Linked DNA regions of Skermanella rosea. Each later gene encodes a partner of the first gene's protein in a complex. Links are inferred from orthologs where the notes say so. Each region holds a gene or a part of one and is shown on either strand. Other genes may lie near its edges. The genes, in order: mfd and uvrA.

What was found.
Region 2: the proteins of mfd (region 1) and uvrA are in contact, whole or in part, in a crystal structure (PDB 4DFC), measured with the Escherichia coli proteins. The link is inferred for Skermanella rosea from one-to-one orthologs.

What each region holds. Positions count from the first base shown.
Region 1 is NZ_CP086111.1:2,296,273-2,300,621, forward strand. The notes cover bases 87-4,128. They hold mfd (transcription-repair coupling factor), read left to right. Parts: upstream 87-451; coding sequence 452-3,928; downstream 3,929-4,128. Other genes in these bases: JL101_RS10450 (FAD assembly factor SdhE), read left to right, coding at 119-427; JL101_RS10460 (DsbA family oxidoreductase), read right to left, coding at 3,941-4,128. Also shown: more of JL101_RS10460, read right to left, coding at 4,129-4,349. UniProt on the Escherichia coli protein: Couples transcription and DNA repair by recognizing RNA polymerase (RNAP) stalled at DNA lesions. Mediates ATP-dependent release of RNAP and its truncated transcript from the DNA, and recruitment of nucleotide excision repair machinery to the damaged site.
Region 2 is NZ_CP086111.1:2,975,318-2,979,051, reverse strand. The notes cover bases 196-3,622. They hold uvrA (excinuclease ABC subunit UvrA), read right to left. Parts: upstream 3,252-3,622; coding sequence 396-3,251; downstream 196-395. Other genes in these bases: JL101_RS13755 (single-stranded DNA-binding protein), read left to right, coding at 3,487-3,622; JL101_RS13765 (class I SAM-dependent methyltransferase), read left to right, coding at 196-438. Also shown: more of JL101_RS13765, read left to right, coding at 1-195; more of JL101_RS13755, read left to right, coding at 3,623-3,734. UniProt on the Escherichia coli protein: The UvrABC repair system catalyzes the recognition and processing of DNA lesions. UvrA is an ATPase and a DNA-binding protein. A damage recognition complex composed of 2 UvrA and 2 UvrB subunits scans DNA for abnormalities.

The DNA.
Region 1 (4,349 bases):
CCGGCACGAGCTGCCGGCGCCTTTCGTCCTGCCGGCCGGGGGCATGCCGATAGGCCGCTGACAGAACGGGCGGCGGGGGCTATATCGGTGGCGCAGCGCCATTGAGAGTGAGCCCATCATGACCAGCTCCGCCGAACGACCCGACACGACCAGGCCAGCAGAGACGATCGAGGTGCGGCGCAAGCGGCTGACCTTCCGGAGTTGGCACCGGGGAACCCGCGAGGCGGACATCCTGCTGGGCCGTTTCGCCGACCGGCACCTGCCGGCTTTTGATGCCGCGCAGCTGGACCGGTACGAGCGCCTCTTGGAACTGAGCGATCCCGATCTTTATAACTGGATGTCCGCGCGCGAGCCGGTTCCGCCGGAGCACGACAACGACGTGATGCGGCTGCTGATCGCGTTCAATTTCAAGACTACCGTCGCTTGACCCTCCTGGTTCGATAACAGACCCTTGATAAAGATCAAACTAGACCCCGGCCAACCGTCCCGCCTGCTGATCGCCGGTGCGCCGGAAGGGCAGGACGCCCGAGTCCTCGCCGACATCGCGAAGCGCCGCGGTCCTTCCGGGCTGCTGCACGTGGCGCTGGACGACCAGCGGATGGCCCGCCTGGCCGAGGCGGTCGGCTTCTTCGCGCCCGAGATCGAGCTCGTGCAGATCCCGGCCTGGGACTGCCTGCCCTACGACCGCGTTTCGCCCAACGTCGATATCGTCAGCCGCCGGGTCGAGGGGCTGACCCGCCTGATCGAGCCCGGCAAGGGTCGGCCCAGGCTGGTGCTGACCACGGTCAACGCGCTGCTCCAGAAGGTGCCGCCGCGCGGGACCTTCGCGCATGCCACCTTCCGCGCCGGCGTCGGCGACCGCATCGACCTGGACAGGCTGCAGGCCTATCTGGCCCACAACGGCTATACCCGCGCGCAGACCGTGCGGGAGCCGGGCGAGTTCGCGATCCGCGGCGGCATCGTCGACCTGTTCCCGCCCGGCACCGAGGAGCCGCTTCGGCTCGACCTGTTCGGCGACGAGCTGGAGGGGGTGCGCGCCTTCGACCCGATGAGCCAGCGGACCACCGAGAAGCGCGACGGCATCGCCCTGAAGCCGATGTCGGAGGTCTTTCTGGACGAGCAGTCGATCGCCCGCTTCCGCTCGGGCTATCGCGAGCTGTTCGGCGTCGTGCTGGACGAGGACCCGCTGTACGAAGCGGTCAGCGCCGGGCGCAAGCATGGCGGCATGGAGCACTGGCTGCCGCTGTTCCATTCCGGCATGGAAACGATCCTGGACTATGTGCATGACGCGGTCGTGACGCTCGATCCGCAGGCGGAAGAGGCGCGGGATTCCCGGCTGGCGCAGATCGCCGACTTCTACCATGCGCGCAAGACGCTGCAGGCGGTGGAGAAGAAGGCCAACAATCCCGTCTACAAGCCGCTGCCGCCGGAGATGCTGTACCTGGACGAGGACGGCTGGAACGCTCTGCTGGGCGTGCGGGCGGTAGGCCAACTGATGCCCTTCGCGCTGGCCGAGGGGCAGCCGGGGGTGGATGCCGGCGGACGGCGCGGCCGGGACTTCGCCGACGCCCGGGCCAAGCCCGACGTCAACGTGTTCGACGCGCTGAAATCGCACATCGAGGAGCTTCAGAAGCACGACCGGCGCTGCGTCGTCGCCGGCTACAGCCAGGGCGCGCGCGACCGGCTGCTGACCGTTCTGCGCGACCACGGCATCGAGCGGGTCGAGGTCTGCGAGAGCTGGGAGGGGGCGAGGCGGCTCGACCGGCGCACCACCGCGCTGATCGTGCTGGGGATCGAGACCGGCTTCGCCGCGCCCGACGTGGCGGTGATCACCGAGCAGGACATCCTGGGCGATCGGCTGGCCCGGCCCACCAAGAAACGCCGCCGGTCCGCCAACTTCATCGCCGAGCTGTCGAGCCTGAGCGAGGGCGACCTGGTCGTCCACGTCGATCACGGCATCGGACGCTACGACGGCCTGGAGACGCTCCAGGTGACGGGCGCGCCGCACGACTGCCTGCGTCTGATCTACGAGGGCGGCGACAAGCTCTATCTCCCGGTCGAGAACATCGAGCTGCTGTCGCGCTACGGGTCGGAGGACAGCGCCCAGCTTGACAAGCTGGGGGGCGTCGGCTGGCAGGGCCGCAAGGCCCGGGTCAAGAAGCGCCTGAAGGACATGGCCGAGGCGCTGCTGAAGATCGCGGCCGAGCGGGAGCTGCGCCGGGGCACGCCTGTTTCGGCACCTGACGGGATCTATGCCGAATTCGCGGCGCGGTTCCCCTATCCCGAGACGGAAGACCAGCTCCGCGCGATCGAGGAGGTGCTGGAGGACCTGCAGTCCGGCCGGCCGATGGACAGGCTGGTGTGCGGCGACGTGGGCTTCGGCAAGACCGAGGTCGCCCTGCGCGCCGCCTTCATCGCCGCGCTGTCCGGCATGCAGGTCGCCGTCGTGGTGCCGACCACGCTGCTGGCGCGCCAGCACTCTCGCACCTTCGAGAAGCGGTTCGCCGGCCTGCCGGTCCGGATCGGCCAGCTCTCCCGCCTCGTGTCAGCGAAGGAACAGAAGCTTGTCAAGGAAGGTCTCGCCGCCGGAACGATCGACATCGTGATCGGGACCCACGCGCTGCTGTCCAAGACGGTGCAGTTCAAGGACCTGGGCATGGTGATCGTGGACGAGGAGCAGCATTTCGGCGTGAAGCAGAAGGAACGGCTGAAGCAACTCCGCGCCGACGTCCATGTGTTGACCCTGACCGCGACGCCGATCCCGCGGACGCTACAGATGGCCCTGGCCGGGGTGCGTGAGCTGAGCCTGATCGCGACGCCGCCGGTGGACCGGCTGGCGGTGCGGACCTTCGTGCTGCCCTACGATCCGGTGGTGATCCGGGAGGCGATCCTGCGCGAGCATTACCGCGGCGGCCAGACCTATTATGTCTGCCCGCGGCTGGAGGACCTGCCGCGCGTCTACGAGCGGCTTCAGGAGCTGGTGCCGGAGGTCAAGGTCGTGATGGCCCACGGCCAGATGGCGGCGACCCAGCTGGAGGAGGTCATGACGGCCTTCGACGACGGACAGTTCAACGTGCTGCTGGCGACCAACATCGTCGAATCGGGCCTGGACGTGCCGAACGCCAACACGATGATCATCCACCGTTCCGACCTGTTCGGCCTGGCCCAGCTCTACCAGCTGCGCGGCCGGATCGGCCGGTCGAAGGTCCGGGGATACGCCTACCTGACCTATGCGCCCCGGACCGTCCTGTCCGCCACCGCGACCCAGCGGCTGCACGTGATCGAGACGCTGGACAGCCTGGGCGCCGGCTTCCAGCTCGCCAGCCACGACATGGACATCCGCGGCGCCGGCAACCTGCTGGGCGAGGAGCAGTCGGGACATATCAAGGAGGTCGGCGTCGAGCTGTACCAGCACATGCTGGAGGAGGCGGTCGCGACCGCCCGCAGCGGCGCCGGTGCCGCCGCGGACTCGGAGGACACCTGGACCCCGACGATCAACCTGGGCATGCCGGTCCTGATCCCGGAGGCGTACATCGCGGACCTGAACGTACGGCTGGGGCTGTACCGCCGGATCTCGGAACTGGTGGACCGGAGCGAGATCGACAGCTTCGCGGCGGAACTGATCGACCGTTTCGGGCCGCTGCCGCCGGAGGTGGAGAACCTGCTGAACGTCATGACGATCAAGCAGCTCTGCCGCACCGCCGGGGTCGAGCGGGTCGACGCCGGGCCGAAGGGCGCCGTGCTCTCGTTCCACAAGAACAGCTTCGCGCGGCCGGACCAGCTCGTGATCTTCATCGGCAAGCAGGCCGCGACCATGAAGCTGCGGCCGGACCACAAGCTGGTCTATACCCGCACGTGGGACGACACGGCGACCCGGGTCAAGGGCGTGCAGCGGCTGATGCAGGACTTGGCCAAGCTGGCGGCCTGACGGCCGCCGGCCTCAGGCCCGGGGGGTGACCGGCTGGGCCACCGCATCGACCTCCTCCGCCGCGAGGTCGAGCAGCGGCATGAAGGCGGTCGGCTCCTGGGCGCCGGCAAGCGCATAGCGCCGGTTGAAGATGAAGCAGGGCACGGCCTGGATGCCCAGTTGCCGGGCAACCGACTCCGTCGCCCGGATCGCCGCCACGTCCAGGTTGCTGGCCAGATAGTCGCGGGTCAGGTCCGGGTCGAGGCCGGCCTGCGCCGCCTTGGCCAGCAGGACGTCGCGGTCGCCGATGTCCAGGCTTTCGATGAAGTAGGCGTTGAACAGCAGGTCGGTCATGACGTCGGCCAGCCCCGATCGGCCGGCCAGCCGGACCAGCCTGTGCGCCGCCAGCGTGTTGGGCGTGCGTCGGATGCGGTCCAGCCGG
Region 2 (3,734 bases), 680 kb from region 1 along the record:
TGGGCGCGGATCGACCGGACGCCGTTCGGCCATGGCAGCCCCTACTCGCCGTCCCAGCTGAAGCACGTCCTTCGGGAGAACATGTTCGTCCCGGAACGCTCGGCCCGCGCCCTGTTCATACCGCCGATCCGCTCCCGTTTCCTGCTCGGGTCGGCGCCGGCCTGGGAGGAGATCGGGGAGCGCTGGTTCAAGGCCTTCGCCGGCGTCTATCTGCTGGAAGCCAGCAAGCAGATCTATGCCGGCGTGTCGCGCAAGGTGGTGCGACCGAAGAAGCGCCGTCTGATGGTGCCGATCCCCTCGGGCGCCGGGATGCCGGGCGCCGCCGGCGCCGCCCATGTCGAGCATGTGGACGGCGTGCCGACGGCGGCCTGCGAGGAGGTGGACGGAGCGACCGACTACGCCGACTTCCGCGACTTGCCGACCGGCGTCGGCAGGTAGGGTGCCAGATATCGGCCGGTGTAGCTGCGCTCCTCCCGGACGACCTTCTCGGGCGGGCCCTCGGCGACGATGTCGCCACCGCCGGTGCCGCCCTCCGGGCCGAGGTCGATGATCCAGTCCGCGGTCTTGATGACTTCCAGGTTGTGCTCGATCACCACGACGGTGTTGCCCTGGTCGACCAGGGCGTGGAGCACTTCCAGGAGCTTCCGCACGTCCTCGAAATGAAGGCCGGTGGTCGGCTCGTCCAGGATGTAGAGGGTACGGCCGGTCGCGCGGCGGCTTAGTTCCTTGGCGAGCTTTACCCGCTGGGCCTCGCCGCCCGACAGGGTCGTCGCCGCCTGCCCGACATGGATATAGCCAAGGCCGACCCGTTCCAGGGTCTGCATCTTGTCGCGGATCGAAGGCACGGCCTTGAAGAACTCGGCGCCTTCCTCGACCGTCATGTCCAGGACGTCGGCGATGCTCTTGTCGCGGTACAGGATCTCCAGCGTCTCGCGGTTGTACCGCTTGCCGTGGCAGACGTCGCAGGTGACATAGACGTCGGGCAGGAAGTGCATCTCGATCTTCAGCACGCCGTCGCCCTGGCAGGCCTCGCACCGGCCGCCCTTGACGTTGAACGAGAACCGGCCGGGGCCGTAGCCGCGGGCCTTCGCCTCCGGCAGCCCGGCGAACCAGTCGCGGATCGGCGTGAAGGCGCCGGTATAGGTGGCCGGGTTGGACCGCGGCGTCCGGCCGATCGGCGACTGGTCGATGTCGATCACCTTGTCCAGGTGCTCGATGCCGTTGATCGCGTCATGCTCCGCCGGGTGCTCCCGCGCGCCGTTCAGCTTGCGGGCGAGCGACTTGTAGAGGGTCTCGATCACGAGAGTGCTCTTGCCGCCGCCCGAGACCCCGGTGACGCAGGTGAAGGTGCCGAGCGGGATCTTCGTGGAAATGTCGCGCAGGTTGTTCGACCGTGCGCCGACGACTTCCAGGAATTGGCCCTTGTGGCCCTTGCGCCGCTGCGCCGGCACCGGGACCGCCTTGCGGCCGGTCAGGTAGTCGGCGGTGATGCTGTCCGGGTGCTGCATCACCTCCTCCGGCGTGCCGGCGGCGATAACCTGGCCGCCATGGACGCCGGCGGCCGGCCCCATGTCCACGAGGTAGTCGGCGGCCCGGATCGCGTCCTCGTCGTGCTCGACCACGATCACGGTGTTGCCGATGTCGCGGAGCCGACGCAGGGTCTCCAGCAGCCGGTCGTTGTCGCGCTGGTGCAGCCCGATCGACGGTTCGTCCAGCACGTACAGGACGCCCGTCAATCCCGAGCCGATCTGGGAGGCGAGCCGGATGCGCTGGCTCTCGCCGCCGGACAGCGAGCCGGAGTTGCGGCTGAGCGTCAGGTAGTCGAGCCCGACATTGTTGAGGAAGCCCAGCCGCTCGTTGATCTCCTTCAGGATGCGGTAGGCGATCTCCTGGTCCTTGGGGCGGAGATGCTGGTTCAGCTCGCCGAACCACTCGCCGGCCTTCAGGATCGACATCTCGGTGACCTGGCTGATGTGCAGGCCACGGATCTTGACGGCCAGCGCCTCCGGCTTCAGGCGGGCGCCCTTGCAGGCCTCGCACGGCTGGCTGGATTGGTACTTGCCCAGCTCCTCCTTGACCCAGGCGCTGTCCGTCTCGCGCCAGCGCCGTTCCAGGTTGTTGACGATCCCCTCGAAGGCCTTGTTGGTCTCGTAGCTGCGCAGGCCGTCGTCATAGCGCATGGTGACCGGCTTGCCGGCGGAGCCGTAGAGGATGGCGTGCCGGACATCCTCCGGCAGGTCCTTCCACGGCTTCGTGGTCGCCACCTTGTAGTGGCGCGCCAGGCTCTCCAGCGTCTGGGCGTAATACTGCGAGGTCGAGTTGGCCCAGGGCGCTATGGCGCCCTTGTCGAGCGACAGGTCCTCGTTCGGCACGACCATCAGCGGATCGAAATACAGCTTCTCGCCCAGCCCGTCGCATGACGGGCAGGCGCCGAACGGGTTGTTGAACGAGAACAGCCGGGGTTCGATCTCCGGGATCGTGAAGCCGCTCTCGGGGCAGGCGAACTTGGCGGAGAAGGTGGTGCGGTCGCCAGTGTCGGCGTTCTCCGCGAAGGCCAGGCCGTCGGCGAGGCCCAGGGCCTGTTCCAGCGAATCGGCGATCCGGTTGCCCAGCCCTTCGCGAACGACGATGCGGTCCACGACCACCTCGATGTCGTGCTTCAGCTTCTTGTTGAGGGCGGGGGCGGCGTCGATCTCGTACAGTTCCCCGTCGATCTTGACGCGCTGGTAGCCGCGCTTGGACAGGTCCTGGAGTTCCTTGCGGTACTCGCCCTTGCGCCCGCGCACGATGGGGGCGAGCAGCAGCAGGCGGGTTCCCTCCGGCATGTCCATGATCCGGTCGACCATCTGGCTGACCGTCTGGCTCTCGATCGGCAGGCCCGTCGCGGGCGAGTAGGGGACGCCGACCCGGGCGAACAGCAGCCGCATATAGTCGTAGATTTCGGTCACGGTGCCGACGGTGGAGCGCGGATTCCGCGACGTGGTCTTCTGCTCGATCGAGATCGCGGGCGACAGCCCCTCGATCGAGTCCACGTCCGGCTTCTGCATCAATTCCAGGAACTGGCGCGCGTAGGCCGACAGGCTCTCGACGTAGCGTCGCTGCCCCTCGGCGTAGATGGTGTCGAACGCCAGCGAGGATTTGCCGGACCCGCTCAGGCCGGTGATCACCACCAGCTTGTCGCGCGGCAGATCCACGTCGATGTTCTTCAAATTATGTTCCCGCGCGCCGCGGACCGTGATAGATTTGTTCATGAGATGTTCTTACCAGGAAGACCGGTAGAGGGGAAGCGACAAACCACAGACATATGAGCGATGCGGGATGGAATTGCGACTCCCGGCTCGGCAGATCTGTGGTGCGAATCGTGGGACACGAGAGTCGCGGTACCGGGCCGTGAGGGCGTAGCCAAGGGCAGCCGTTGCGTTCCGGACCTCTCCCGCCTACGGTAGGCATCATCGCGCCACCGGCGGATCAGGAGTTAGAGAGACCATGAACGTATGGACATTCAGCGGCCGCGTCGGCGCCGATGCGGAATTGAGGACCACCCAGAGCGGCGAGAAGGTGCTGAGCTTCCGGGTGGCCAACGACGTCGGGTTCGGTGACCGCAAGACGACCCAGTGGGTCGACTGCTCCATGTGGGGCAGGCGGGCGGAATCGGTCGCCAACTATGTCAAGAAGGGCGACAAGGTCGTGGTCAGCGGCGAGCTGAAGCTGGAGGAATTCCAGCGCCGCGACGG